4 regions of the Trichocoleus sp. DQ-A1 genome follow, and region 1 is predicted to be linked to each of the others. Evidence: predicted binding sites of a transcription regulator. Region 1 holds the regulator's gene; each other region holds the start of a gene.
The links. The regulator NtcA, encoded in region 1, controls nitrogen genes in cyanobacteria. The targets are predictions, from matches to a motif close to TTTGTANNNNNNNNTACAAA.

Region 2: a site for NtcA is predicted at 6,128-6,147, ahead of urtA (urea ABC transporter substrate-binding protein). Genes of this name have one in related genera too.
Region 3: a site for NtcA is predicted at 2,681-2,700, ahead of NDI33_RS05975 (ChaB family protein). Genes of this name have one in related genera too.
Region 4: a site for NtcA is predicted at 5,692-5,711, ahead of NDI33_RS04095 (ChaB family protein). Genes of this name have one in related genera too.

What each region holds. Positions count from the first base shown of each region.
Region 1 covers NZ_JAMPKE010000043.1:33,488-41,272, reverse strand. Annotated here, with positions in the region: gene hisB (imidazoleglycerol-phosphate dehydratase HisB) at 159-803, opposite strand; gene fabI (enoyl-ACP reductase FabI) at 957-1,733, opposite strand; gene ntcA (global nitrogen regulator NtcA) at 2,113-2,784, shown strand; gene NDI33_RS24900 (DUF3084 domain-containing protein) at 3,030-4,631, shown strand; gene NDI33_RS24895 (pre-16S rRNA-processing nuclease YqgF) at 4,706-5,110, shown strand; gene NDI33_RS24890 (DUF3146 family protein) at 5,167-5,430, opposite strand; gene NDI33_RS24885 (GTP-binding protein) at 5,706-7,112, shown strand; gene NDI33_RS24880 (ankyrin repeat domain-containing protein) at 7,439-7,785, shown strand, end outside.
Region 2 covers NZ_JAMPKE010000038.1:4,895-12,679, forward strand. Annotated here, with positions in the region: gene NDI33_RS23685 (ATP-binding protein) at 1-238, opposite strand, end outside; gene urtE (urea ABC transporter ATP-binding subunit UrtE) at 414-1,115, opposite strand; gene urtD (urea ABC transporter ATP-binding protein UrtD) at 1,319-2,080, opposite strand; gene urtC (urea ABC transporter permease subunit UrtC) at 2,055-3,185, opposite strand; gene urtB (urea ABC transporter permease subunit UrtB) at 3,249-4,409, opposite strand; gene urtA (urea ABC transporter substrate-binding protein) at 4,705-6,039, opposite strand; gene ureG (urease accessory protein UreG) at 6,180-6,797, opposite strand; gene NDI33_RS23720 (urease accessory protein UreF) at 6,901-7,602, opposite strand; gene ureE (urease accessory protein UreE) at 7,749-7,785, opposite strand, start outside.
Region 3 covers NZ_JAMPKE010000004.1:64,376-72,160, forward strand. Annotated here, with positions in the region: gene NDI33_RS05965 (NAD(P)/FAD-dependent oxidoreductase) at 92-1,360, opposite strand; gene rd (rubredoxin) at 1,412-1,576, opposite strand; gene NDI33_RS05975 (ChaB family protein) at 1,792-2,583, opposite strand; gene NDI33_RS05980 (hypothetical protein) at 2,732-2,923, opposite strand; gene NDI33_RS05985 (hypothetical protein) at 2,944-3,099, opposite strand; gene NDI33_RS05990 (SRPBCC family protein) at 3,338-3,925, shown strand; gene NDI33_RS05995 (pentapeptide repeat-containing protein) at 3,994-4,443, opposite strand; gene NDI33_RS06000 (ATP-binding protein) at 4,847-5,104, shown strand; gene NDI33_RS06005 (response regulator) at 5,260-7,623, shown strand; gene NDI33_RS06010 (serine/threonine-protein kinase) at 7,773-7,785, opposite strand, start outside.
Region 4 covers NZ_JAMPKE010000002.1:384,701-392,485, forward strand. Annotated here, with positions in the region: gene NDI33_RS04085 (DUF4347 domain-containing protein) at 1-2,449, shown strand, start outside; gene NDI33_RS04090 (right-handed parallel beta-helix repeat-containing protein) at 2,558-5,431, shown strand; gene NDI33_RS04095 (ChaB family protein) at 5,836-6,105, shown strand; gene NDI33_RS04100 (hypothetical protein) at 6,554-7,105, shown strand; gene NDI33_RS04105 (aspartate aminotransferase) at 7,155-7,785, opposite strand, start outside.

The DNA of each region.
Region 1 (7,785 bases):
CCCAGTGTCTTGATGCTGATCTACTCCCTTATTGTGCAATCTCGATTATGAACTGGCACACTACTTGACCATTCATGCAGGAGGTCTAATGAAACGAGAGCTGGGTGAAGATTTCCCCAACTCTCATTGCCTTGATCGGGGTGTATCTGCAAAGAAACCTATAACACACCTTTAGAACTGGGGATCGTACCGCCACGACGGGGATCGACTTCGATTGCCATGCGGAGCGATCGCGCAAACGCTTTGAACGTCGCTTCAATAATGTGGTGCGAATTAATTCCATCGAGTTGGCGAATGTGCAGCGTCATCTGGCTGTGATTGACCAACGCCACAAAAAATTCCCGCACTAGCTGAGTGTCATAAGTCCCGACTCGCTGAGTCGGAATCTCCAAGCCATAGCTGAGGTGGGGGCGTCCGGAAAAATCTAACGCTACCTGAACCAACGCTTCATCGAGAGGGGCGAGGAAATTCCCAAATCGGACAATTCCTTTGCGATCGCCCAGTGCTTGATGCAACGCCATTCCTAGGGTAATTCCCACATCTTCATTGGTATGGTGGTCATCAATTTCCAAGTCTCCCGTCGCGGCTACATCCAAATCAATCAGGCTGTGAGAGGCGATTTGATGCAGCATATGGTCTAAAAACGGAATGCCAGTTTTTGCATTGCAAGTGCCATTCCCGTCTAATTTGACGGTGACGATAACATCCGTTTCGCCCGTCTTGCGGGGAACCCTTGCCATGCGAGGAGACAAAAGCTGTTCAATGCTTGGAGAAGGTGTAAATTGGCGATCGCGTGCCTGCATCGCAGATGCTCACTCAAGAAAATAAAGTTAAGTTTATTATCCTACGTTACTGAGCATTTGGGAGACGCGAAAGCCTTAAAAATGCAAAATTAAAAATTAAAAATTAGCAGAATCTTTGCTTTTTAATTTTTAATTTTTAATGTTTGATTCTTTTTACATCCCCATAATCTCGTATCCCGCATCGACATACAGCACCTGACCTGTAATGCCACTTGCCAAATCGCTACACAAGAAAGCAGCCGCATTTCCCACTTCTTTCTGAGTTACAGTGCGTCGCAGCGGTGCCACTTCCTCAACGTGATGGATCATATCCAGAATGCCACCTACCGCCGACGATGCCAAAGTACGGATGGGACCCGCCGAAATTGCATTCACGCGAATATTCTGCGGTCCTAATTCAGATGCCAGGTAACGGACACTCATTTCCAGTCCAGACTTGGCAATTCCCATCACGTTGTAGTTGGGGATCACCTTAACGCCGCCTAGATAAGTCAGCGTGACAATGCTGCCACCTTCTGTCATCAGTGGTTTTGCTGACCCAGCAAGTTGTACCAGCGAATAGGTACTAATTTCTAGAGCTTGGGTGAAGCCAGCACGAGTAGTGGTACTAAAATCACCTGATAAATCTTCCTTGTTCGCAAAAGCAAGACAATGGATCACGATGTCTAGCTTGCCCCACTTATCGCGGATGGCGTCAAATGTAGACTGAATTTGGGTCTCATTCTGGACATCGCAGGGTAAAAATAAGCTGGGGTTGAGGGGTTCTACCAACTCTGCCACTTTTTTTTCAAAGCGGCCTCGGTCGTCTGGCAGGTAAGTTACTCCTAGATTCGCACCCGCTTGGTGCAGTTGCTGAGCAATCCCCCAGGCGATCGATCGATTGTTGGCAATGCCGGTGACAAGGGCGTTTTTTCCGGTTAAATCTAGCATAAATGTCGATTTTGAAGGCAATATTAGAGGATATCCGATTTAGGGGAGTATTCAAGATCGCGATCGCCCGGAGCAAGGCTGTCTAGTACGGGTAAGGAGCGTGCCTCCTTACTCACCATGCATCCCACCCGATAGCGCAGATACTGTCAAGATATCAACATTTTCCGTCATAATCTTACTTGCCTTGAGCAGGGAGAGAACTAAAGAAGGTAGCCGGGGAAACTACTTTAAAATTTTGTATCAAATAGCACAAAAACCGCTTGGAAGTCAGTTTATCTGTGTCTAATGTCAGAAAACTCTCATAGTTGTTTTGCTATGGTTAAAGTTCCTCCGACAGAAAGTTGCAGAAGTCTGTAGGGCAGCATTTAGGAAAAAGGAAGTGGCAGTGACGCAAGATAGACCGCTAGCAGCTGTGTTCCGTCAACTGGGAGGTGGGGCGTTTCCACCCGTGGTGGAAACTTTTGAGCGGGGCAAGACGATCTTTTTCCCAGGAGACCCGGCTGAACGGGTATACTTTTTGCTCAAAGGTGCAGTAAAGCTGTCTCGCGTGTATGAAGCTGGGGAAGAAATTACCGTGGCGCTGCTGCGAGAAAACAGCGTTTTTGGAGTACTGTCCTTAATTACAGGGCATCGTTCGGATCGGTTTTATCACGCTGTAGCATTTACGCCAGTGGAGCTGCTTTCGGCACCGATCGATCAGGTAGAGCAATCGCTCAAGGATAATCCAGAGCTATCGATGTTGATGCTGCGGGGGCTTTCTTCGCGCATTTTGCAAACAGAAATGATGATTGAGACATTAGCTCACCGAGATATGGGATCGCGCTTGGTGAGTTTTCTGTTGATTCTGTGCCGTGATTTTGGCGTTCCTACCGCCAATGGAATTACGATCGATCTGAAGCTTTCTCACCAAGCGATCGCTGAAGCAATTGGCTCCACTAGGGTAACAGTCACCCGCTTACTGGGAGATTTGCGGGAGGAAAAAATGATTTCTATCCACAAGAAAAAAATTACGGTACACAACCCAGTTACACTGAGTCAGCAGTTTACTTGAAAACAGCTAGAGGCTCTGGTCAGGTTGTCGGTTAGGTTGTCGGTTAAAACGGTATGGTAGCTCAGCAGGTTATCAAGTTTTAACATTTAGTCGGGGTTGAGTTAAAAGGTCTCAGGTTTTAAGCGGATAGTTTTCAACCTTCCAACCTTTAACCTTTCCGATTTCACCTTCGATCTTTAATTCCTGTTAACCCTTTCTCTAGCCTGCAATGCGATAGGCTGTAACTGGAATGACTGTAGCAGACAATGACCGACAGTGCGCTCTTCCTAATTTTGTCTATTTTAGTGTTGGGAAGCGTCATCGCAACGGTAGGCGATCGCATTGGCACGCGCGTGGGAAAAGCACGCCTGTCGTTGTTCAATCTGCGTCCCCGCAAAACAGCTGTTTTGGTAACGATTCTGACGGGGCTAACGATTTCTGCCTCAACACTAACAATCATCTTCGCGACCAGCGAACAATTGCGGATTGGAGTTTTTAGACTTCAAGAAGTGCAGAAAAAACTCAAGACAGCAAGTAAGGATATTGCTAAAGCGAACGAGCAGAAACGGAAAACCGAAAGCGAACTTGCTAAAACCGCCGCCCAAAAAGAGCAAGTCGAAAAGGAACTCGCTCAAGCTCGCACCCAGCAATCTGTCGCTCAGCAGCGCTTAGATGCGATTAATCGATCTTTGGCAGCTGCGCTGGCTAAACAAGGCCAGACGGAGGCGCAACTAAATCAAACTCAAAGCGAACTGAGTCGGGTCGCCAGCAGCTTTCAGCAAACCCAAAAACAGCTGACCTCTGTCTCTGGGCAAGCGAAGACGCTACGTTCGGAAATCCAACAACTTCAAGCAGAACGCCAAGAATTGCTCCAGCAGCGAAATCAAGTCAGAGCTGAAATTACTGAATTCAAAGCGAAAGTGACTCAGCGCGACCAAAAAATTGCCCAGCAAGACCGAGCAATTAGCCAACGCGATGAGCAAATTCTCAAGCGGGATCAAGCCCTTGTCGAACTTGATGAGAAACTTGCTGCCTTTCGGAAGAGCCTGAGCGATCGCGATGAGCAAATTGCCCAGCGAGACAAAGCCTTATCTCTACTTGACAACAAAATTTCTCAACGAGATGAGGTGATTGCCCAGCGAGAAAATCGCCTTAAAGAACTCGAAAAACAACAAGCTTCCCTAGAGCAGGAAGTGGCAACCTTAGAACAGTATTACCAGTCTTATCAAACTTTGCGTCAGGGTAGTCTGGCACTGCTGCGCGGTCAGGTTCTGGCGGCTGGCGTTTTTCGTATTGTCGAGCCAGCCGCAGCCCGACAGGTCATTGAGCAGCTGTTACGGGAAGCGAATCGGACAGCGATTAAAGCGACCCAACCCGGTCTCAACAAGGTGGCGAACGAACGGGTCGTGCAAATTACAGAGGCACAAGTAGAGCAACTGATCAACCAGATTCAGGATGGTCGAAACTATGTAGTCCGAGTTTTTTCGGCTGGTAACTATGTCCAGGGAGAAAAGCAGGTACAAGTCTTTGCAGACGCCGCACCCAATCAAGTTGTATTCCGCACTGGTGAAGTCGTAGCAACGACATCTGCCGATCCTTCAAACATGACCGACCAACAAATTCGGCAGCGGATTGACCTGCTGCTTGGAGCATCCCAGTTCCGAGCTACTCGCGCGGGGATTTTGGGCGATACAGTTCAGGTTGGCGATAATCGAATTGTTAGCTTGATTCGGTTTATCGAGCAGTTGAAAAAGCACAATAAGCCGATTTCTCTGAAAGCGGTCGTGGCTGAGGACGCCTATATTGCCGGACCCATGAAATTAAATTTGGAGGCGGTTGAAGACGGAGAAGTTGTGGTCAGGATGTAATTTATTAGTCATTAGTGATGAGATGATGACTAATGGCAATTAACCATTTGTAAATTAGCGATTAGCCAATTCAGATGATTTTAGGGTTCGATCCAGGGCGCGATAAGTGTGGTTTAGCCGTAGTGGGGAAAGACAATTCTCTGCATTACCACCAGGTTGTACCAGCAGAAGCAGCGATCGCAACGATCCTTGACTTATGTGAAGAGTACCCAATTGATACTCTGGTGATGGGCGATCAAACCACTTCCAAAAGTTGGAAAAAGAAACTTCAGCAATTTCCAACGTCGGTGCCAATTGTCCTGGTAGATGAGCGCTACAGTACATTGGAAGCACGCGATCGCTATTGGCAAATGTACCCTCCCCAAGGTTTAGGACGCCTGATTCCCCAAGGGATGCGGAGTCTACCCCGACCAATCGATGACATTGTTGCCATCCTCCTCATCGAAAGATACATGAAGCAACGAGAGACGAGGAACTAGGAAACTCTGTCATTCTTAACTTTCTTAATTTAAACTGAACTCAAAACTCAAAACTTTTAAAGTTCCGCCCGGATCGTAAACGCATAGTCCCCTCCAGGCTCTAGCTGGTAATCTTTCTGTTCTAAAAATCGACCCAGAGGTTCCTGAATTAAAGCGCGTCCCAAAGAAGGTGTCACCGACAATTGACCCTGTCGGAAACACCACTGGAACTGCCATTCATATTCTGCCGCCGTGACTTCCCCTGCTAGAAAGCCCCGTTGCCAGGAAAGATGGGTAATTCGGACGTGGGCAGTAGTTTGAGGTAAACGCTTAGAACTCACAATCGCTGTGCCGATCAAATACCTTCATTCAGCAACAATACTAAACTTATTGCGATCGCCTTCGAGATAACATCATTCTCACAGCTGATACTGAGCTGGCACGAACCGAGTAAAAATATCCCTCTGGATATGGAAAGTGCCAGACTAGATCGGTATTGACTAGGATGAAAGAAGAGTAACATCTGAGCAAAAAAGGTGCAATTTTGAGTCGTTTATCGTCTGACCGAACCCCAAATGCCAGCCAGTTCCCTTCACAAACCCCGGACGCGACAGATTTGGATCGGGAACTAGATAACGCCATTTTGAGCTTTGATGACATCCAAGCAGAACTGAATTACAAAAAGGCGCAAAATGCTCTGCGAGACTTGGTAGATAACCTGGATCTCACTCCTCAAGAGCGGACGGGACTGGAATCCGAGATTAATGATTTGGCAACGATGCTGGAGAAGCTAGATCGCTCAGTCGTCCAGATTGCCGCCTTTGGGATGGTGGGACGGGGTAAATCTTCAGTACTGAACGCCTTATTAGGTCAGAACGTGTTTGAAACGGGACCGCTTCATGGCGTCACCCGCACCCATCAAGGTGCCAGCTGGCAACTGACTCAGGAGAATGAGACGGGAAGCGTCAGCGATATCCTACGAGTCACGCTGCCGAGTGCGGGCAATTCCCAAATCGAGCTAATTGACACCCCTGGAATTGACGAAGTAGACGGAGAAACCCGCGAAACCTTAGCCAGACAAGTTGCCAGACAAGCAGACTTGCTGCTGTTTGTCATTTCGGGCGACATGAACAAGGTGGAATACGAGGCGCTCTCGCAATTGCGGGAAGTCGGTAAACCGATGTTGCTGGTATTTAACAAAATTGACCAGTATCCGGATGCCGACCGGATGGCGATTTATCGCAAAATTCGGGATGAACGGGTGCGGGAATTGCTCTCACCGGATGAAATTGTAATGGTTGCTGCCTCTCCCCTGGTGGCGCAGGCGGTTCGCCGTCCTGACGGAACGAGGGCAGTGCAGCGACGACCGGGAACGCCCCAAGTTCTGGATTTGAAGCTGAAAATTCTGGAAATTTTGCACCGAGAAGGCAAGGCTTTGGTAGCGCTCAACACCATGCTGTATGCCGATGATGTGAACGAACAGATGATTGCTAGGAAGATGCAGATTCGCGATGAAAGTGCGAATCAGATCATCTGGAAAGGGGTGATGACGAAGGCAGTTGCGATCGCCCTCAACCCGGTCACGGTTGTCGATCTTCTCAGCGGTGCCGTCATCGACGTGGCAATGATTCTCACCTTATCTAAACTCTACGGCATCCCCATGACCCAGCCGGGAGCGGTGGGACTGCTACAAAAAATTGCCATCAGTATGGGCGGAATTAGTGCTAGCGAACTTTTGGCAACTTTGGGACTGAGTTCCCTGAAAAGTCTCTTAGGACTCTCCGCACCCGCAACGGGTGGGGTGTCTTTAGGTCCCTATCTATCAGTTGCCGTGACTCAGGCAGGTGTTTCAGGGGTTTCTTCTTACGGGATTGGACAAGTCACTAAGACTTACTTGGCGAACGGCGCTTCCTGGGGTCCCGATGGCCCAAAAGCCGTGGTAAGTCGCATTCTGACTTCACTGGATGAAGCCTCAATTTTGAATCGGATTAAGAATGAGTTGAGTGCAAAGTTAGTGAATTAAAACAAGCGATCGCTCTTTTTAAAAACAAGCGATCGCTTGTTTTTTATTACTTGAAATTCATCTAATTCGATTTATAAACACATCGATCAGTGCAACTGATCGATGTGTTTTATTTAGCTCGAATATACTTATAATAAAATGCTTGTTTTGTGCATGTTAAAGTCATAATATAGTAATTGTATTTGTCTGACTAGACGTTGTAGTTGGAGCGCGGAGGACAATGTCCTCTGCGCGAGTTCCAGAAAAGGTACTAAAAAGCAAATCAAAATATAGATATTATAAATAAATTGTAAACTCTCTTTTTTCCAACCTCTATAGCAAAAAGAATGGAAGATAAGTCTTTATTAGATGATATTAACCAAGCTTTCTCAGCCTTCAAAAAGCCTTTGATCATCCCTATTCTTCCAAAAAAGGGAGTTATTGAGGGTGAATATTTAGCGATTCAGCGAGATTTTGGTGAAGTTTTAAAAGATGAAATGAGCGACGAGCAATGCTCAATGATGATCTGTGATTACTCGCTCATTTCGGATGAAGCTTTGTGTTACTTTCTCCCCAGGCTAGCCAGAAGTGTTTTGCAAGAGAGAGGTTTTTCAGACTTATTTTGCAGCCGAATTGAAAAAATCAATGAGATTTTCCTAAATCGAGAGCAAAAAGCTATACTGAATCGCCTTAT
Region 2 (7,785 bases), on a different contig from region 1:
TGTATAAATCTGTCCAGATTGCATAGCTAGAGGATAAATTTTGCAATCCTTTCTCAGTAGCCGCAGTGTATCCCCGAAAGGCTAAAACTTGATCGTCGAGCCGAGTCTTTTCTAAGTCGATGAGCGGCTGCTGCACAAACCGCCACGCTACAGCACTCAGGAACATCACGGGTAGCAAAGATGCCCCAAAGGTAAAAATTAGCAGCTTGGGTTGAAGCTGTTGCAGCCGCTTGAACATCTCTGAGTTAATATAGATGCGGTGTTTCGTTCTCCAGACAGATAATCTGTCATAAGGCTCTCCACAGTTTAGCGGCTGTGAGAGTAAACTGACCGCTCTATTTTCGGAGGCGTAAAAGCGCCTACCTTGGTTGCAAGTTCTACGGTTTATTCGCAAAGATTTTTAGCTATGTGCGTCAGACAGCCAGAAACCGTTGAATTACATCCTGACTGAGTTCGCTAGTCGAGCCAGACGCGACGATACCGCCTTTTTGCATCGCGTAGTACCGATCTGCTTGTCGGACAAAATGCAAGTGTTGCTCGACCAATAAAACAGAAATGCCGGTAGATTCAATAATGCGGCGCACTGCTGCTTCTATTTCTAAAATAATCGAGGGTTGAATACCTTCTGTGGGTTCATCCAGTACAAGTAACCGCGGCTTCCCCATCAAAGCGCGAGCGATCGCGAGTTGCTGTTGTTGTCCTCCACTTAAATCGCCACCCATCCGAGACAGCATCGTTTTTAAAACGGGAAAGAGGGAAAAGATTTCTTCTGGGATTTCTTCCTTACCATTTCTACCCTCCCGTCGCGCCTCCAAACCCAGCAACAAATTTTCTTTCACTGTCAATCGCGAGATAATTTCCCGTCCTTGAGGAACGTAGCCAATCCCTATTCGTGCCCGTTTATCTGGCGTTTTGTTAGTTATCGGTTCCCCAGCAAATGTAATCATGCCGTTATGAGGTTTCAGTAACCCCATAATTGTCTTGAGTAGAGTAGTTTTGCCGACGCCATTGCGCCCAATCAAGCACACCATTTGTCCAGTTGGTACGCTCAGATCAACATTGCGGAGAATGTGACTTTCACCGTAGTAGACATTCAATCCGGAGACTTGCAGCATCAGTTGGGTTGGGGATTGGCTGCTCGGATGAGCGATCGCATCATTTACTTGAGTCATTATGCTTCTGTCAAACTAACCATATTTTTGTAATTTTTTCTCTGTCAACAGCTTAATTTTCTGGGTGAAGTTCCAAGAAAGCAACGCTATTAAGGCTATTGGATAATTAAAGGATGTGATTATTTTAAAGCTTGGTTGATTTAAAGCTACCCTAAAGAATTACTTTCTATTGGCTGCCCCAAATAAACTTCGATGACACGAGGATTGCTCTGCACTTCCTCAATTGTGCCTTCACACAGAACTGAACCCTCATGTAACACCGTTACTTTACGAGCAATTTGGCGCACAAATTCCATGTCATGCTCAATCACCAAAATAGAATGACTGTGCGCTAACGCGATTAGGAGTTCTCCAATATTGTCAGTTTCTTCATCAGTTAGCCCCGCAACGGGTTCATCAACCAACAATAAATCGGGCGATTGGGCAACTAACATCCCAATTTCTAAGCGTTGCTTCTCTCCGTGAGAAAGTAAACCAGCGCGGATATCTGCTTTCGCACTTAAGCCAATCGTTTCAAGTAAACTCATTACTTTGCTACGTTCGCCAGTAGCGGGACGCCCAAATAGCGTTGCTAAGACATTTTTATTACGATTGCAGCTAAGTTCTAGGTTTTCGCGGGGCGTCAGGTTGAGGTAAATGCGGGGGGTTTGGAACTTTCGCCCAATTCCCAATCGGGCGATTTGATGTTCGGAGAGTGCTTTCACATTTCTCCCCTTAAATAATACCCGTCCCTCAGTCGGTTGTACTTTGCCAGTAATGACATCCAAAAAGGTTGTTTTCCCGGCACCGTTTGGACCAATTACGACCCGTAATTCTCCGACATCCATGCTGAAATTCAGATGGTTCAGTGCTTTAAAACCATCAAAATTCACCGTTAAATTTTCAGTTTCTAATATTTTCGCGTTCATGCTGTACCTCTGGGTCTTCTTCAAGGCTGGGATAGGTTGCCATCTGCTTCCGCCCTAGAAGTGTCAGCAGGCGCTGGAAACCTTGATAGCGTAGCCAACCGACTACACCATCGGGAAGAACTGTTACCACAATTAGGAATAATGCTCCCTGGAAAAATACCCAAATACCTGGAAATTGCTCGCTCAAAAGACTTTTGGCAAAGTTGACTAATAGCGCCCCAAATATGGCTCCGATTAAGCTGGCACGACCTCCCACGGCTACCCAAATTACCATTTCAATCGAAAAAGCAATATCCATTGCTTTCGGTGAAATTAAACCCGATTGAAGGGTGAATAAAGCACCCCCAATTCCAGCCAGAGCAGCGGAAATCGCAAACACCACAACTTTAAATCCAGTGGGATTATAGCCAGAAAAGCGCATCCGGCTCTCATCATCCCGAATCGCAACCAGAACTCGTCCAAAGCGATCGCTAGTCAGCCACCGGCACAAAGCATAAGCACCTGCCAAAAATAAGACTGTTAGCGCGTAGAAAACAAATTGCGTCTGACTATCACTGACTGTTGCCCCTAATAATGTTTTGAAATTGGTTAAACCATTGGTGCCGTTAAAAAATCCCTGCTGCCCGTTGAAGAAATTAAAAAATACAATCGTCGCTGCTTGGGTCAAAATTGAGAAGTAAACGCCCCGAATCCGGTTGCGAAATACTAAATAACCCAATATTGCGGCTAATACAGCCGGAATTATCACAACGGCTGCGGCGGCAAAACTAAACGAATAAAACGGCTTCCAGAACCAAGGTAGGTCTGTAATGCCGAAGAGGCTCATAAATTCTGGTAAACCGTTCTTGAGAGGAGCTAATTGCAAGTGCATTGCCAAGGCATAGCCACCGAGCGCAAAAAATACACCATGCCCCAAACTGAGCATACCCGTATAGCCCCAAATTAAATCAATGCCGAGGGCAGCGATCGCTAACGCCAAAAATCGTGCTAGCAAGTTGAGACGAAAGCCTGTGAGAACTGCTGGCATTATGAAAATGAGGAGGAGAGCGATCGCAATCGTTATCCCCACTTCCATCAGCACCGCTCGTCTACGTTGCTGCTTCATGCCCTTAACTTCAAGAACCGCATCCAAAATCATCGCCTTGAGCCTCTACTCGATTGTCTTTGTTTAAGCATCAACGCTACGTCCCTTCTGTGGAAAAATCCCTCCTGGACGCACCTGAAGGAACGCAATAATTAAGGCGAATACCATCACCTTCGCCATACTGGTTGTGCCGAAAAACTCAAAGAAATCCACTAAAGGCTTTATCGGTGCCACCATCGGCACTAAGACTTTAGAACTGATTAAGTAGTTAATCGTGCCAATTCCCATCGCTGCCACAATACTGCCCACCAGCTTACCGACGCCACCGACAACAACCACCATAAATGTATCGACGATGTAGTTCTGCCCTGTATTTGGTCCCACTGAACCCAGCAAACTAATCGCACAACCGGCAATTCCAGCCAATCCAGAACCCAAAGCAAATGTAATGGCATCAACTTTGGCAGTAGGAATTCCTAAACAAGCACTCATACTACGATTCTGCATGACCGAGCGAATTCTTAAGCCCCATGAAGACCGTTGCAAAAATACATAAATTCCAGCAACACAAACAATGGTTAGCGCAATAATAAATAGCCGCGTATAGGGCATCTGCAACGTACCCAGCCGCAATCCTCCTCGTAACCAGTTGGGTGCCGTCACGTCTACATTTTGAGCGCCAAACCAAGGCTTGGTGACAGCCAATTTATAAGTTTGTCCCAAAACTGCACTTGTGGCACTTGCAACGCCTAGAGATATCGGCAACATGATTGCAATTACCCAGTTACGAATACGCTCAAAATCTGAGCGGCGGGACAGAATCCAAAAAGCGCCAAAAAACAAAAGGCAAAATATCCCAATGCCAATGACTAACACCCAGCTAACACTGCGAGCGAATTGCTGCAAAATCAGACTAACGCCCCAAGTTGCTAACAGGGTTTCTAGCGGGCGTCCGTAAAGATAACGAATCACTCCCCGTTCCAGAACTAATCCCACACCTGCTGTCACCAGGAAAGCCAAAATTAGCGCAAAAACAATATAGGTTTCAGACCAAGGCTTACCCAATATTTTGAAGCCATTTTGTACAACAAACGTTGTGTAGGCTCCTAGCATCATCAACTCACCGTGAGCTAAGTTAATGACACCCATGAGTCCAAAGACAATGGCTAGTCCCAGCGCTGAAATTAACAAAACCGCGCCGATGCTAATTCCATTAAAAATCCCATCCAGCAATCCTGCTATCACACCGCTTCCTCAGCCATTAATCATGGGTCATTAGTCATGGATCGTGAGTCATTAGTTATTAGCTTTCAAATCCCCTAGGTTGGGTTGAGGTAACGGATGCTGTTGGCATTAATTTTTGACCTCTCCCCACCCCAAACTCTACCCTTGTAGGGAAGAGGCTTCCAGACTCCCCCTTCCCTCATAGGGAAGGGGGATGGGGGGTTAGGTTCTTAATTAGCCAACACCATCAGGTAACGAAACCCAACCAATCTTCTCAAGATTGACGACTAATAACTAAGGACTAATTTTTAACCGCTTAAATTTTGTACTGACCACCTTTTTTGGAATCTGACCAGTCGCATCCCAAACCCTTAGTTGCAGCAACGAATTGGTTCCAAGGAACTGGCTTCACTGCTGATTTCGTCTCATAGACAATCTTAAAGAGACCATCATCTGCGACTTCACCTAGCCGTACAAACTTAGAAATGTGATGGTTACTTTCCATCGTTACAGTGCCTTCTGGAGCCTCAAACTTCTGACCAACCGCAGCCTTTCGCACTGCCTCTAAATCGTCAGCGGTTTTTGCTTTCTCGACAGCTTGTTTCCACAGATAAACAGCAATGTAAGCTGCTTCCATCGGGTCATTTGTTACCCGATCTGGACCGTATTTTGCCTTAAAAGCTTCGACAAATTTTTTATTCGCCGGGGTATCTACCGTTTGGAAGTAATTCCATGCGGCATATTGGCCTTTGAGATATTCTGTGCCAATTGCCTTGACTTCTTCTTCGGCAATACTGACAGACATTACGGGGTATTTATCTGGCCCTAATCCTGCACCTTGCATCTGCTTGAAGAAAGCCACATTACTATCTCCATTCAGGGTATTAAAAATGACCCCTCCCTCAGGCAGAGCCGCTTTAATTTTAGTGATGATGGGCGTAACTTCTGTATTGCCTAGGGGTAAGTAATCTTCCCCGACGGTTTCGCCGCCTTTTGCCTTTAACTGCTCTTTAATAATCGTATTCGCGGTACGCGGAAAAACGTAATCTGAGCCAACTAGGAAGAATTTTTTACCTTTATTCTGCAAGAGCCAATCGACTGCTGGCTCGATTTGTTGGTTGGGGGCAGCACCCGTATAGAAAATATTTTTGGAACACTCTTGACCCTCGTATTGCACGGGATACCAGAGCATATGACCTTTTTCTTCAAATACTGGCAGCACTGCTTTGCGGCTGGCGGAAGTCCAGCAGCCGAAAACGGTGACAACTTTATCCTGATCGATTAGCTTTCTCGCTTTCTCTGCAAAAGTAGGCCAGTCGGATTGACCATCTTCCTCAATTGCTTGAATTTGCTTGCCGAGGACGCCACCGGCTTTATTAATCTCCTCAATTGCCAACAGTTCGGCATCTACAACGCTGTTTTCGCTAATCGCCATCGTGCCGCTGCGAGAGTGCAGAATCCCGACTTTGATGGTGTTTCCTGCACCGGCAGCCGCAACGGATGTCGCGCTGGGAGAGGGAGACGCAGCCGTTGGGCTGGCAGTCTCAGAGGTGGAAGTGGGAGTGCTGCTACAAGCTTTGAGAAGAATACTGGTTCCCAGAGTAGCAGAACCGTATAGAAGAAATTTACGTCGCCCTAATCGCCTTGCCATACCGTTACCGTACTCCTGGCTGAATCAGCCCAATGATAGAGAACATATACAGTTAAGCAGTGATATTAGAGCGATGTTCTGGGAAAGAATTGTTATCAATGATACAAAGAATCGAATTTTTGGAACAGCTTTCGGAAAGGTCAGCTTGCGGTTTCTGAAATTTCGCCCAGATTTAGGCGGATAAAGTCCACCACAGCCGTTAATCCTTGCTGAGTCTTCAAATTCGTAAAGATAAAGGGTTTTTCTCCCCGCATCCTCCGCGCATCGCGTTCCATGACCCCTAAATCTGCTCCCACTTGAGGAGCAAGATCAATTTTGTTGATTGCTAAAAGATCGGATTTAGTAATTCCGGGACCACCTTTGCGCGGAATTTTGTCACCGGCTGCAACATCAATGACGTAAATTGTCAAGTCTACCAGTTCTGGGCTGAAGGTAGCCGCTAAGTTATCGCCGCCACTTTCTAAAAACACTAAGTCTAAATCGGGAAATCGCTGTTCCATTTGTTCAATGGCGGCGATGTTCATGGAAGCGTCTTCGCGGATGGCAGTATGGGGACAGCCGCCAGTTTCGACGCCAAGGATGCGATCGCTTTCCAAGGCGTGACTCCGCACTAAAAACTGGGCATCTTCCTGAGTATAAATATCATTCGTGACCACAGCAATTTGATATTTTTGCCGCATCGCCTTACACAAGGCTTCGACTAAGGCAGTTTTTCCCGAACCCACTGGGCCAGCAACTCCAACCCGAAAAGCATTCATAAAATTTGCGAATTGCGAATGGCTAATTGCTCATCGTAGCAAGGCAATTAACGATAAGCTATTCCCAGGTTTTACCAGCGATATGTTTTTGTGCCGATTTCTTTTAACTCCGAAATAAGCGCGTGTACTGTGTTTCGTGAGCGATACTCGCCAATGCTAATCCCCAGCCGCAACTACTCAGGGCGTCATCTTCTAACGCTAAAATTTCCTTGGCAGCCTGAATCAAGATGGGTTGTAGTTCTAGGAGTAGCTGTTGCCCAGCCGTTTGTCCGAGGGGAATTAATTTGACCCCGGCTGCGATCAAATTGGTTGCCCAGCTGTGTAAGTAGCCCAAGAGGGCAGATGCAGCGTCGATTTGCCAATGGGCGGTGGCAATGCCGAAAGCGATCGCATAATTACAAGGACTCCCAATTGCATCCACCATTGACCGAACCTGCGGCTGTAATTCCAAAAGCAATCGGATTAGCGATCGCCCCATCTGCCAACTTTGTGCTTGCAACTCCTGTGTTTCCTTAGCAGCAGATAACCAGACATTCCAGTAATTTAAAGCCTCTAAATCCCCGGCAATTGCCCCCCGATATCCCCGAATCATCACCGCTGCTTCCAACCGAATTGCCCCATAACCCAGTTCCTGTTTGAGCCAGTGTCCCAGATGTTGCAGGTTCTCAATTACACCAGCATCGACGAGGGTTTCCAGCCCTTCGGAATAGCTATAAGCACCTACCGGCAACGCGGGACTCACCAGTTGCATAAGACACAGCAGGTTAACTGGAGAATGGGGAATCGGTAATTGCTCGTTGGTCATTGTTGGTAGGTAGGGAGTGGGGAAGAGTTTTAGGATGAAGCCTAGAGTTTTGTATCGGTTCTCGTTAAAACTCAGACGCGATTATCGCGTTTCTAGAAATCAAAACTCAAAACTCAAAACTCCCCCATTACCGATTACCCAATTAACTAAGCGTGATGATGGTGTCCATAGGCACCCATTTCT
Region 3 (7,785 bases), on a different contig from region 1:
TGAATTGGCAGCTATACAAGAGATTCATCAAGTATTCGCACCGCCAAGACACAATTAAAAATTAAATTTTTGGGTTTTTAATTTTTAATTTTTAATTTTTAATTTCTTCGTTGCCCATTGCCTGACCCGCTAAGTAAGCAGTCGTCCAGGCACTCTGAAAGTTAAAGCCACCCGTGACGCCGTCAATATCGAGGATTTCTCCGGCAAAGTAAAGTCCGGGACAGATGCGGCTTTCCATTGTCTTAAAGTTCACTTCCTTTAAGTTGACGCCGCCACAGGTAACGAATTCTTCCTTAAAGACACCCTTCCCCTGAATTTGGTACTTACCCTCGGAAAGTTCTTGAATTAGCTGATTGAGAACTTTATTAGATAATTCCGCCCAACGCTGTTCCCCACTAATCCCCACAGCAGCAATTAAACTCTGCCAGAGGCGTCGAGGTAAGGGCAGCGGACAACTGGTAGAAATGGCGCGTTGGGGCAATTGGGACTTGACCGCCAAAAGCATTTCCCGCAGCTTTTCCGGGTTGTACTGGGGTAGCCAATTAATTTGCAACGTTGTTCGATAATTGCAATCGTGCAGCATTCTAGCCGCCCAAGCAGACAGTTTCAAGGCAGCAGGCCCACTCAAACCCCAGTGGGTAATCAGTAATGGCCCGATTTGTTCTAACTGAGTTTTACCGACACCTAAACGCAGCCGCGAACTTTCCACGCTGACTCCGGCTAAATCTTGCAACCGGGGGTCGGAAATCGTAAAGGTGAATAGAGAGGGAACGGGTGGTTCAATCGTGTGTCCTAAAGTTTTTGCCCAGCGGTAGCCTTGGGGATTGCTGCCGGTAGCGAGGAGAATGCGATCGCACTTGAGGATCTCTCCTGACTTCAACTGGATCTCAAAGCCGGTGTCGAGTGGTTGATTCAATGAAGTCACTTGCCGGAAAATCTTATCAACAGGTGTTCCCCTGCGAATCTGCACTCCAGATGCCCTTGCTGCCTCAAACAGACAATCCACAATAGTTTCGGAACTATCTGTAATTGGAAACATCCGTCCATCCGGTTCAGTTTTCAATTGGACGCCGCGATCGCTAAACCAAACGACTGTATCTTTAGCTTGGAAACGACTAAAAGCCCCCCGAAGTGCTTTCCCACCTCTGGGGTAATATTGCACTAAACCAGCCGGGTCAAAGCAAGCATGAGTAACATTGCATCGCCCGCCGCCAGAAATCCGAACTTTAGATAAGGGTTGTCGTCCTGCTTCTAACAAAATTACTTGCGCCTGGGGATAAGTTTCGGCACAGGTAATTGCACCAAAAAAACCCGCTGCCCCACCGCCAATCACTACTACTTTTAAAGGTTGCACAATCAAGCTATTGCCGATTTCACGGAATATTTTCCGTACAGATGCGATATCATCTCCCTACCCGTCGTATGGTTCAAAATCCCCTTTTGTGGCTCCACACGTAGGACATACCCAGTCTTCCGGGATATCTTCAAATGCCGTACCCGGTTGGATACCGCTATCTGGGTCGCCTTGTTGTGGGTCGTAGATGTAGTTGCAAACTGTACATATATACTTCTTCATTATCGCTCCTTAACATTTGCCTCTACATAATACTAAAAGCCGACGTAATCGAAATTACATCGGCTTTTGCAGAACCCATTGTTCATCTTCGAGAAACTTAAGTTTTGAGCCAAGGACTATCGCTGAATCGCACTTGCCTTAAGCCGAATCAAAAGTTTTGAAACCCACGCCAGCAGGTTAATTCTCTTGTAGACGCACTTTCAACCGCCCAGTTGCTAGAGCTTTGCTTTAGCCTTCGACCAAAAGCCGTGTTCATCTTGTTCAAATTGTTCAGAAACAACATCCCAGGCATGATGTTCGGCTTTGGATTCATCGCCAGAGTCTTCTAGCGCTTTGTTGTAATTGGCGATAAATGTCCTTTGAGCATCCTCTGAGAGGTGAGAACGAACTTCCGGGGACAAATCGCTAGGACTTTCCAGTTTCCCAGCGCGTTTGCGGGGTAATGTGGTTTCGCTGGTATGCACTTCTTCGCCACCAGCACTTTCTAGCAGCAGCTGAATTTCACCGGATTGATTGGCAGAGACTTCTACAACTACCAGAAAATCTCCAGCTTCGACGCGAGTTTGATAAATGGCAGCTTTGTCTTCTGGCATTCCCAAAGCGACCAAAGCAGAAACTAAACCAGCGCCCGCTGCACCCGCTAAAGCACCACTCGCTGCACCCAGCAACGCCGCACCAATGGGTCCTGCCGCGACGACTGAACCTACAAAAGGAATGAACAGCACTCCCACACCAGTCAGCAAGCCAAGGGCTGAACCAAACAAGGAACCAAAGATGCCGCCGCTTCTCAGCCCGCCTAAAATCACATCTTTTTTGGTGATGAATCCAGCAATGCGAGTTTCGGAATGAAAGTTTTTGCCGATTACTGAAATATCGTCGCGGGAAATCCCCCGATCGAGCAAGCGGTGAATCACTTTCTCAATTTGTTCGCGCTCTTTGAAAACGGCTGAGATACTGCGTTCTACTGTGGAAACACTTGGCTGTGTAGTTGGGTTTGTCGCGGTCATTCACTTCTCCTGAAATTTGTTTTTTAATTTTTGTTAATTTCTCTTGGAGAATAGCGAACATGACAATTCCAGCGAATCGCCCCGAAGGTTGATATTAAATGTATTTAAAGATACTAAATGACTTAACAAACTTTGAAAAAGAAAGCAATTATCGGCGAGTGCGCTGAACGCCGTAAGTAATCCCACTCGCAATTGAAAGCAAAATTAATATCCAGATAACGCCGCCAGGGATGAACGTGAGAATTCCAAATCCTCGCAACAGATACACCGCAATTGTCAGCCCTACAACACTGGCAAAAATAGAAGAAATCAGGGTTTCAGGGTTAGGAGTTTGGCTCACAGACTCGACCAAATAAATGGTTAAAACAGAATATTGCCATCGGCTACGTCCGCCCAAGCTGCAAATGCCGCCGAGGCAGCAACCAAGGTAAAGAGAACTAACGCCCAGATGACGTAGTCAGGAAGCTGCTTCAGAACGCCCGATCCTTTCAGCACCACGATAATCGCTGTAATCACTAAAGCAATGCCAGCGATACAACAAAATTGCGGTGCCTGGGTTGGGAGAGCAACTCACGTTCCTTGGCTCCTGACATGCTTGAGGAATTATGGTCATCATTGTTACATACTGAGTTGCTGAAACAGCGATGTAGGATCAAATTAGGAGATTAGCCAACATACCTTGCCTTCCACGTCCGAGACAACCTGTGTTAGCTTGACATCGAATTACTATTGATTGAGGAGTAGCTGAGTCAGTATGAGTATACTTTTTCCGTCGGACTCGATGGATGCCGCCTCAGACTTGTCGCTGAGCAAGAGATACTCAACGGCGCTTTTGCAAGGTGAGATTTTGATAGAAACGCAATTGCGTTCTACTTGGGGGGGTGCTGTTACTGCCCAAATGTATTTGCCAATCGAGCGATCGCGCGTTTGGCAACAAGTGACAGACTATCCCCGTTGGGTGCAATATTTCCCAGATGTTACTCACTCTGAGGTACTGCACTCCAACGTCTCCTCGCCTGTTGGCTTACCGGAAGGGACGAGTTCCAAGAGTGTTTACCAAGTTGCCACGAAAACTTTCCTGTTTCTCAGTCTTCAGGTTGAGGCTTATCTGAGTGTGTCTGAGATCGTGCAGCAGGAAATTCATTTTCGCTTGGAAAAAGGTACTTTTACCGATTTCTGTGCTGACTTAAGTTTGCAAGATTACGAGAATGGCACTTTGCTCACCTATACAGTAAAAGCAACGCCCAATATCCCAGTGCCGTCAATTTTCATCGAACAGGCAATGCAGCTAGAACTGCCTGTGAATATGCGAACTATGCGCCAGGTGATGTGCGGCAGTTAAAAGAGGCGATCGCGTTTAATTCCAAATGCACCTGGATGATCGGGGATAACGATACCAGGCAGAATCCTTCATCGGATATCTGTCTGGTATAAATTAGCACTGTTTAAGTCAGCCCCAAGCAAGTTTGCATTTCTCAGCTTGGCACCTGTCAAGTTTGCAAATCTCAAAGTCGCTTTTTGCAGGTCAGCACCTTCTAAGTTGGCATCCGTTAAGCGCGTAAATCTTAGGATGGCATTTTGTAAGTTAGCGTTTCTGAGCTGGGCGCGATCTAAGTCCGCTACGTATAAGTTAGCACCAGCCAGATTGGCTCCGGTTAGGTTGGCTTTCCTTAAGTTAGCCCGTTGCAGGTTCGCTTCTCTCAAGTCGGCACCGCTTAAATCAGCACCGGAAAGGTCGCACCCTACGCATTCTTTCGTTTCCAGCAATCGTTTGACGTGCCCCATATTTGCCGCTTGTACGGGCGTCGCCAGCCATAGCGGCACCGATAAAGCGGCGGCAACCAGTATTGTGAGTTTCATGACGTTTTTCGCCTCCTAAGCTTATTATCCAGCGAGGCGTTATCTCTGAGGAGAAAGAAAACCGCCACATTTGTCTATCCAATTGGGTTGGTTAAATCATTTAAAACTGTTTCTTATATGACGTTTGCAATAAACCTTGAAAATTTAACAAATTTTTAATACTAAGAATACAAACAAAAGTTTCGGTTATCAAAAGCTAAAAGATTTATAAATTCGTTACGCTTCTTGACGATTTGGTGTAATTTTAAATAAGGAAAAATATCTTAAAATCTATACAAAGGTGGATTGCTTGCAGTCCAGATGAAGGGAAAAAAGGAACCCTTTAAAAATGCGGTTAGGAATTGGTAAATCCTCTTGATTAAAGGAAGTTTATAAACCCATCCTCAGACGCGAGGCGATCTAGTTGCGGCAAGTTTTAATTAACTTACTTCGCAATGCAGTCAAGTTTACAGAAATTGGCGTTATAACTTTCAAAGTGGGCTACCAAACGGAGAGAACCCAGTTTCAGGTGGCAGATACAGGAATTGGTATTACACCGGATGCAAAAGGAACCGGATTAAAATTGGCAATTCGCTGTCAATTAGTTCAACTGATGAGTGGCGCATTCAAAGTCAAGAGTACCCTCCACCTGCCAAGGAAATCGCAGACTTGCTCGATCTAGGCAAGGAAAGACGATTTTAGAGGCGTCGTAGAGCGATCGCTTACCTTGAGGGGTTGGATCGGCAGTTGATTCCGTATACTACCCATTTTGTCAATTCGGTAAGGTTTTAAAGAGAAACAAGTCTTATAGTTTATTACAGAATTTAAGAGGTATGAATGAGTGTTGATACGGTTGAAAAAGGAGTTATCTTAATCGTTGATGACACTCCTACCAATTTGGGAATGCTGTTCGATTTCCTGGCTCATTCCGGCTTCCAAGTTTTAGTGGCTGAAGATGGCGAAAGTGCAATTGAAAGTGCCGAGTATGCTTCACCCGACCTAATTTTGTTAGATGTACTCATGCCCGGAATAGATGGGTTTGAAACTTGCCGCCGCCTAAAAGCGAATCAAGTAACTCAAGATATTCCCGTAATTTTTATGACCGCGCTGAGTGAGACAGTGGATAAGGTCAAAGGGTTGAATCTTGGGGCGGTAGATTACATTACTAAACCGCTCCAGCATGAAGAAGTTTTAGCCCGTGTCAGCATCCACCTGCGCCTGCGTTGCTTGACCAAAAAACTGATAGATCAAAATATACGTTTAGAACAGGAGATATGCGAACGCAAACAAGCAGAAGCAGAACGAGAGCAAGCATTTATAGCGCTCCAGGAAAGCGAAGCTCGATTTAGATGCTTGGTTGAATCGAATATCATTGGGATTATTTTCGCAGATTTTCGGGGCAATATTACCGAAGCGAATGATGCCTTTCTACAGATGGTGGGATATGAGCGGGAGGAACTGCCAACGGGAGGTTTGCGTTGGGATGAAATTACTCCGCCCGAATATCGCCATTTAGACGAAGACGCGATCGCACAATTCCTCAGTTCTGGCAATTGTACTCCCTACGAGAAAGAATTTATTTCCAAAGATGGTCGTCGCGTTCCAGTGATGATTGGTGCAGCGCTGATGGAACCATCTCAACCAAACGTTGTCGGTTTTGTCCTTGACATCACCGAGCGCAAACAGGCAGATCGGAAAATCCAAGAACAAGCGGCTTTGCTTGATATTACAACCGATGCAATTCTCGTCCGAGACCTGAACAACCAAATCCTATTTTGGAACAAAGGGGCTGAACGTTTGTACGGATGGAAGACAGAAGAAGTTTTTGGTAAGAATGCTAATCAACTTTTATACAAGGAAATTTCACCACAACTCCAAAAAAATCAGAATATTCTTGCCCAAGAAAACGAGTGGCAGGGTGAATTGCATCAAGTCACAAAAGACGGGAAAAATATTATCGTTGCAAGTCGCTGGACTCTCGTTCGGGATGAAGAAAAACAACCCAAATTTATCTTAACTGTTAATACCGATATTACAGAGAGGAAACAACTCGAAGCCCAGTTTCTTCGGGCACAGCGCATGGAGAGTATCGGCACTCTGGCAAGCGGGATTGCCCACGATCTCAACAATGCCCTAGCACCTGTATTAATGTCTGTTCAAATCTTGGAACACAAACTTCAGGATGAGCAGAGCCGGCGAATACTAAAAACACTAGAAACCAATACTCAACGAAGTGCCGATCTCGTTAAACAAGTGCTGTCATTTGTGCGAGGAGTCGAAGGGAAGCGAACCACCTTGCAAGTAAGGCACATTATTAAAGAAATTGAGCAGATTGTTAAACAGACATTTTCTAGAGCGATTGAAATCCGCACCGATATCCCGATGCTCGATCTTTGGACTATTTCTGGGGATGCAACTCAGCTGCACCAAGTATTGATGAATCTCTGTGTAAATGCTAGGGATTCGATGCCAAACGGGGGAACTTTAGAGCTTTGTGCCAGGAATTTGTGGGTTGAAGAACACTATGCCCGGATGAATCTTGATGCTAAGGTTGGCCCTTACGTTGTCATTACTGTATCCGATACAGGGATGGGAATCTCAAGGGAAATAATAGATAGAATCTTTGAGCCATTTTTCACCACAAAAGAGATAGGACAAGGTACTGGCTTAGGTCTTTCAACGGTGATGGGTATCGTTAAAAGTCACGGTGGATTTGTGCAGGTACTTAGCGAAGTGGGGCAAGGAACGCAGTTTTATATTTACTTACCCGTAACGCAGGCAACGATACCAGATGAGACGAAAAGCTTGCCTCATGAATTGCCTAGAGGACAAGGAGAATTAATTCTCGTTGTTGATGATGAATATTCAATTCGAGAGCTTACGAAAATTTCTCTAGAAACCTATAATTACAAGGTTTTAACCGCTACTGATGGAGTGGAGGCATTGGTGCTATATGCAGAACACAAGCAAGATATTAACGCTGTATTAGTCGATATGATGATGCCAGCTATGGATGGTATAACGACTATCCGGGCTTTGCAAAAAATCAATCCACAGGTCAAGATTATTGCAGTTAGCGGCCTTACATCTAATTACCAGATAACTGAAATCGCTGGTAATAACGTCAAAACATTTTTACCAAAGCCCTACACGTCAGAGGAATTGTTGAAAAATATACAGGTGGTTCTTGGTAAAAATTAGAAAGTTTTGTTTTTCTATGAGTGGTAGCGTTTCAGATACCCGACTTTTTAAAAAAGTCGAGTATCTCGCCTTCACGTTGCAGCTCAATTTTATCTAATGCCCAAAGAATGGACTAGAAGCGATCGCGCTTAACATCAGTTCTCGCCCAGTTAATCGCACCGC
Region 4 (7,785 bases), on a different contig from region 1:
GTTAGCCGAAACGCTGCGGCTAAACTTGGCGACGGGTGCAGGTTACACCATTGATGCTGCTAAGAACAATGCTACGGTAGCGATCGCATCCAACGACACGATTCAATACGCGATTACTACTGCTTCCCTAACTTTAAAGGAAGGTGACACTGGTAAGCAAACCGTTACCTTTACTGTCACGCGCAGCGGCGGAATTGGTGTAGCCAGTACCGTTGATTATGGAATTGGTGGAACCGCAACCAATGGCATTGACTACAACAACATACTGGTTACAGGTGGGACAACTGCCCTTTCCGGCACGCTTAGCTTTGGAGTTGGCGAGACAACCAAAACAATCAACCTAGATGTTTTGGGTGACACAATATTTGAGCAAGATGAAACCATCAATGTCACCCTGAGTAAACCGAACCTAACACTTGCCCCCGCAAGTTCGACGATTACTACAGGTACAGCACAGGTAACGGTTATTAACGACGATGCCAAACCCACCGTCTCCATCACACCAGCCACCGTTACTCAAAGCGAAGGTAATGGTGTCACCGCCTACACCTACACGGTCAGTCTCTCCAACCCCAGCGACCAGCCGATTAGTGTCAACTACAGCACCAACGACGGCACCGCCACCACCACCGACGGCGACTACACCGACAACGACGGCATCCTTAGCTTCAATCCCGGCGAACCCTTAACCAAAACCATCACCGTTAACGTCAAGGGTGACAACAAGTTTGAGAAAGATGAAACCTTCAGCGTCAAACTCAACAATGCTACCAACGCCACCGTTAACCCAGAGGCGAACGCCAGTACCGCCATCATCACCAACGACGATTCTCAACCCATCGTCTCTATCGCACCAGCCACCGTTACTCAAAGCGAAGGTAATGGTGTCACCGCCTATACCTACACGGTCAGCCTCTCCAACCCCAGCGACCAGCCGATTAGTGTCAACTACAGCACCAACGACGGCACCGCCACCACCGCAGACGGCGACTACACCGACAACGACGGCATCCTTACCTTCAATCCCGGCGAACCCTTAACCAAAACCATCACCGTTAACGTCAAGGGTGACAACAAGTTTGAGGCAGATGAAACCTTCAGCATCAAACTCAACAGTGCCACCAACGCCAATCTAGGCAACACTGCTGCCACAGGCATCATCAAAAACGATGAAACCGCAGGCTTTACTGTCACCCCTATCAGCGGCAACACCACTGAAGCTGGAGGCACTGCCACATTTACAGTTAAACTCAACAGCCAACCCACCGCTAATGTCACCCTTGGCTTAACCAGTTCCGACACCACCGAAGGTACCGTCTCTAGCCCCAGCCTCACATTCACAGCCAATAATTGGAATATTGCTCAAACCGTTACGGTCAAAGGAGTTGATGATGCACTGGTTGATGGCAATATCGCCTACAACATCATCACCGCCCCAGCCGTCAGTACCGACCTTAACTACAACAAACTCAATCCTGTTGATGTCGCTGTCACCAACATCGACAACGACGCCGCCGGATTTACCATCACCCCAATTAGCGGCAACACCACCGAAGCCGGAGGCGCTGCCAACTTTACCGTCAAACTCAATAGTCAACCTACAGCTAACGTCACCCTTGGTTTAGGAAGTTCCGATCCGACAGAAGGCAGCGTTTCCAGCCCATCGCTGACCTTTACTTCAAATAATTGGAATATTGCTCAAACCATTACGGTGAAAGGAGTTGACGATGTACTTGTCGATGGAAATATCGCCTACAGCATCGTTACTGCCCCTGCTATTAGCACCGACGCCAAATACAACGGACTGAACCCGCAAGATGTTGCTGTTGTCAACATTGACAACGACACTGCACCCCTCAATGTCATTAACGGCACTTGGCTTTCTGAAACCTTGGTGGGAACCTCTTTAGACGACCGGATCAATGGTTTTGGCGGTCATGACACGATTGTAGGGGGACTGGGAAAAGACCGGATTTACGGCGATGACGGCAACGATACCCTGATTGGCGACCTCAACAATAATCTCTTGACTGGGGGTTCGATGGGTATGGATGACATCATCTACGGCGGTACAGGTAGCGATCGCATCAATGGTTGTGGCGGTAATGACACCCTGTACGGCGAGGCAGGCAGCGACCAAATCTGGGGAGATGGGGGCGATGACCGACTCTACGGAGGCTTGGGGAATGACATCCTCACCGGAGGTCTAGGGCGCGATATTTTCGCAGTTTCCAAAGGGGAAGGTACTGACACCATCCGCGACTTCCAGATTGGTCAAGACTATATTGGGTTAGGCGGGGGTTTGAAATTGAACCAGTTGTCGATTATTCAGCAAGGAAGCAATACCAGTATTATTGACAATTCCAACAACCAGACTTTGGCAATATTGGCTGGGGTGAATGCTGCTACGTTTATGAGTAATGCAGCTTCTACTTTTGTAAGTATCTAGTATGAGGAAGCAGCTTTAATTAATATTTAAAGCTGCTGATTTGGCAACTATTGACAATGAGTTGCTGTGGATATGAGCCTGAAGCCAGAACAGAATCTAATAGAGAAAATGCTTCTAAGAACATCAACACCGTACATCTACACAATTTTGCTGCTGTTAGGAACGCTAACTTCAACTGCTACCGCCCAAACACCTAATTTAAAACCCAATCCATCAAGCTCGACAACAGACTTTACAGGCGTTACAATCCTCCAGCTACCTGATGGCATTCCTGAATTAAATAACGATACTGTAGACTCATCCTTTGGCGATACCCTTGATGTAGCAAAACACCCACCAGGGGCGTTGGAACCCGCAGCCTTAAGCTTCGAGGACCAGAAGTCTTTAGCCAAACCGTCTTTTTACACGCTAAAACAAGGGCGTTTTCTTGCCCAAATATCTAATGTAAAAACTGCACTCCCCACACCAGAATCTGGTCCCAAAACCGTACCTTCCCCAGAGACATTGGAGGTTGAGATTTCTCAACCTTTAGCAGAAGTAAAAACACCTCCTCGGACTTTGCGCGAAGCAGGGTTACTCCAAGAAATACTAACCCCAGAAAACGCCGATCCTACAGAAGAGATTAGCGCTGCCACTAAACAAACAGCACCATCAGATCGAGTTCGTTCTCAACGATTTCTGCCCCGGATCGGCGCTGAATTTACCACTGGTTCTGGTGTGGGTTATGAAAGTTCTTTTGGTAGCATTGGAGGCTTTGTTCCCCTATGGCAAAACTCAGACAACCTCACCTTCTTAGAAGGTCGATTGCTGTTGTTAACGGAAGATTCTCATATAAGCAGCAATATTGTTTTAGGACATCGCTTTTATAGTGCCAAAGATAACCGGATCTTGGGCGGCTATGTCGCCTTCGATACCCGCGACACGGGTAATAGCAACTTTAATCAACTGGGTGCTGGGTTTGAAAGCTTAGGAGAAAACTGGGATATTCGCGCGAATGCTTACATTCCGGTTGGAGATACCCGCCAACTGACCCAAGAGAGGGTTTTTTCTACAGGTTTATCGTTTTCAGACCCTTTCTTTCAGGGTAATTTCTTGGGTCAAACTAGAAATCAACAACTTCAACGCGATCGCAATTTTGAAGCGGCGATGGCAGGGTTTGATGTTGAAGCTGGCGTAAAAATTGCCCAAATCGGTCGAACCGGCGACCTCCGAGGCTATGCCGGACTTTATTATTATGATGCCCCAGGCAGTGCAGAGATTTTGGGCTGGCGGACTCGGTTGGAAGCGCGTCCTACTGACACTTTCAGGCTGGGACTATTGCTCTCAAATGACGCCACTTTTGGTACGAATTTGGTGCTGAGTGTCGGGGCGAATTTTCCCGGCACTCGTCCGAGAGGGATAAGAAAAGAAGATCGAGTTCTGGCGCGTCTGGGGGAATCTGTGACCCGAAACGCGAATATTGTAGTCGATGAACAGTCGGAATCTGAATCTTTCAGTGTGCAAGATACGGTGTTTGTTACGAATCCCACGACGGGTCAACCGTGGAGATTTCGACACGTCAATTTAGGAATTGGAACCGGGAACGGCACGTTCGAGAATCCGACTGCAACGGTTGCGGAAGCTTTGGCTGTGGCTCAATCCAATGATATTGTCTACGTGCAACCAGGGACAAATCCTGGGGTTCCTGCTTTCAAGATTCCCGACCAAGTGCAGGTGCTTTCAACTGGCCCTGTGCAGCGTATAGATACCGTGGAACTCGGCAATCTACAATTACCCTTATCTAATGCGGGGGTACTGGCAGACGTGACTGGAACGGTCACAATGGGGAACACGACAACGCTTTCAGGTTTCGCTATCACCACAACTACTGGTTCTGGCATCGCTGGAAACAACATTAGCAATGCGATTATTCGAGACAACGCGATCGCGAATTCTGCTGGTGAGGGCATCTCACTTGAGAACGTGACCGGCCAGATACTAATTCAAGACAACGCGATCGCAAATTCTGCTTTGGAAGGCTTTTCCCTCAACAATAATCAGGGGCAAGTTAACCTAATTCTTGTCAAAAACACGATCGCCAACAATGGTGCTTTAGCTAACGAAGGGGACGGCATCAATCTTGAACTTCGCAATACTGCAACTGGAACCTTTAATATCTCAGAGAATACGATTACTGGCAGTAACAGCTTCGGGAGCATCGCCGACGGAGTCGAGGTAAAACTGTTCGAGAGTGCTTCCGGAACCTTTACTCTGACTAATAACCAAATAACTGCAAATCAATTTAGTGGCATTAATATTGAACTTGAATCCAATACTTTGGGGACATTTGAGATTGCCAACAGCACAATCTCAGGCAATCAATTTGATGGAATTTCTATCAAGCTAAACGATAGCGCGACTGGAACGTTTAATATCACTAATACTCAAATTTCTAAAAACGGGTTTTATGGAATTGGGATACTTCTCTCAAATAACACCTCTGGAACCTTCAACATTACCAATAGCACCATTGCTGAAAATCAAGATAATGGAGTGAATATCGCACTTTCCGATGCAGCGATAGGAACAGTCAATATTTCTAACAATCAGCAAATTTCTAAAAATGGATTTTACGGAATATTCACCAGCATCAATGGAAATGCCCAACTTCAACTCCTCAGTGAATCGAATCAAATTATTGATAATGCTTTTACCGGGTTTTCCCTCAACAGCTACGATACTGCCAAAATCTTTGCTGGAGTCCGGCTTAACACCTTAACAGGCGGAGCCATCGGGGATCTCGAAGCAATAACCAGCGGTTCTGGCGATACAATTTGTCTGCAACCCCGCAATAATACGATTGGCAACTTTTTCTTAAATGACAGTTTTGGAGGAGCGATCCAGATAGAAACGGGAACGCTGTCTACAAATAATATTTCTACCAGTGACCTCAGCAATTGGTCTGGAACCACTGTACCGGCTGGAACTTGTGGTTTCCCTTAGTCGGTAAATGATACCAGTTCACTTTTGTGGAATTACACATTAGATCCTCCAACTCCCCTTTTCAGGTGAGATTCGAGCCATAAAGTGAATTGGTATTTGTTTGCTTCCAAGCTTTGAACTCGCTTTAGCAGCGAACTAGGTAGCGGCTCCATCTCATCTATAGCAATCCTCAATGATTCGTGAATCCGAGTCCACTGAGTTCTCTAACAAGTCGGAGAGCTAAACCACTGTATTTGCAAGCAGATGATTTGGGGCAAAGTTTTGTATATGTAAATACAAAATTACTTTACATAAGATAATACCTCAGATAGGTATATCGAGCAGCCATAACTACATCCTGGGAAGAGGAATTCGTACATCTGGCTTTCTAAGATGATCCCAGGCAAAAATAATAGGAGTAGTTTATGACCGAGCAACCAGATCAACAAGTTAATAACTTACCTTCAGAAGTACAAGCACTGCCTGAGGCAGCTCAGCAGATTTTCCAGGCTGCATTTAAGAGTGCCCAAGAAGACGGGATGGACGAAGAATCTGCCCGCAAAGTTGCGTGGAATACCATCAAAAGCGAATACCGTCAAGGTGAAAATGGCGAGTGGGAGCGGACTCCTGAAATGATAAACGAAGACAATTCAAATCCCGTAACTCGCGCCGCTGTCCAGTCTGGCGGCAATTAAACGCCTTTAAGTAAGTAGCAATACTTTAGATTGATTGACAATGGAAGGCGGTCTGTGCAGGTCACAGACCGCCTTTTGCCTATAGGTCTACGCTTAATTTGCAGTAAAACGAATCGTTTCAAGTGTAGCGAACGATGTAGAGATGAACACCATCAGATGGAACCTCACCCCTAGCCCTTCTCCGTGGGCGGAGAAGGGAGAATCTTTAATCCCTGTCCCTCTAGGTTCACAAGGTGCGGTTAAACCGGAGTGCATTCAATAGAGAATTACCAAAGTGCCGTCTGAAAGCAATTGTTCGCGTCGCTAGTTGCTAAAGCCACTACGCCCAAAAGATAAATTTGAATAAATTATGATAATTTATGGTTGTAGTTAGCTCAACTGTGTTAACTACCTCAACTCATCGTTTATCAAATAACTAGGTTCAAAAAAAATCAACAGGGAGAACATTATGAAAAAAACATTAAATAATGTATTGTTAACAGGTCTTGTCGTGTTTTCAATGGCGCTGGTCAGTGGTTGTGGTGGAGGTGAAAACTCTACTACTTCTCAGGCTTCTCCTTCCCCAAAATCTCCTACATCCCAGACTGCAACTACCTCTAAACCGACTTCTTCTCAACTGAAGTTTGAAAAATCTTTTTTGGTCAGAAAAACTCCCGATAAAAAAGTTGTGCCGGTTAATGATGGAGTTTATAAAAGGGGAGAAGATGTTCAGCTAGTCTTGCTCAATGTTGGCAAATTTAAGAAAGGTCAGGATGGGAAAAACTGGCTAGATATGGATATGGAAGTTAAAAATGCCAAGGGCGAAGTTATTTTGGTGAAAAAGAGCTTAATTGGAGAAAAAGGACATACAGCTTTAAAAGATGATGTAGCAGCCTCTCCCAATGGCACTGTTAATACAACTCCTAAAATTCAACCGGGAACTTACCAAATTCAGCTAACGGTTTATGACAAGGTAGGTGGTGGTAGGGTAACAGAAACCAAAGCGTTTACTTTGAAGTAGAGACATTTCCAAATTAAAGATAAAATCCAAGAATTGAAGCTTGAATGTTTTATCCCTGTTTGATAAACGCGCCCTCATTTTCGGATGAATAGCGGATATTAGCTTCTTTGAAACGCCGCAAAGCTTCAGCTAAGCGATCGCATTCGGCAATCAAACTCACCCGCACATACCCCTCGCCACCCAAACCAAAGGCATTTCCGGGAGTCACGACCACGCCCGTCTGCTGCAAGACAGAGAGGGCAAAATCCGTTGAGGTCATCCCTACCGGACACGGAACCCACAGGTACATGGTGGCTTTTGGCTTGGGAACTGTCCAACCCAACTCAGCAAATCCCTCGATCAGAAAATCGCGGCGACGGCGATAGCGATCGCAGACCTGATTTACATAAACATCTGGAAGCTGTAAGGCGGTTTCGGCGGCAGATTGCAAGGCGGCAAAGATGCCATAATCCAGATTGGTTTTGAGTGTCCGCAACCCTTGAATGATGTGTTGGTTGCCTACGACAAAGCCGACGCGCCAGCCTGCCATGTTGTAAGTTTTAGACAGGGTATGAAACTCGACGCCGATTTCCTTCGCCCCTGGAATTTCTAACAAGCTGGTTGGTTGATAACCATCAAAAGCTAATTCTGCGTAGCACAAGTCATGTACGAGTAAGATTTCGTGCTTCTTGGCAAAAGCA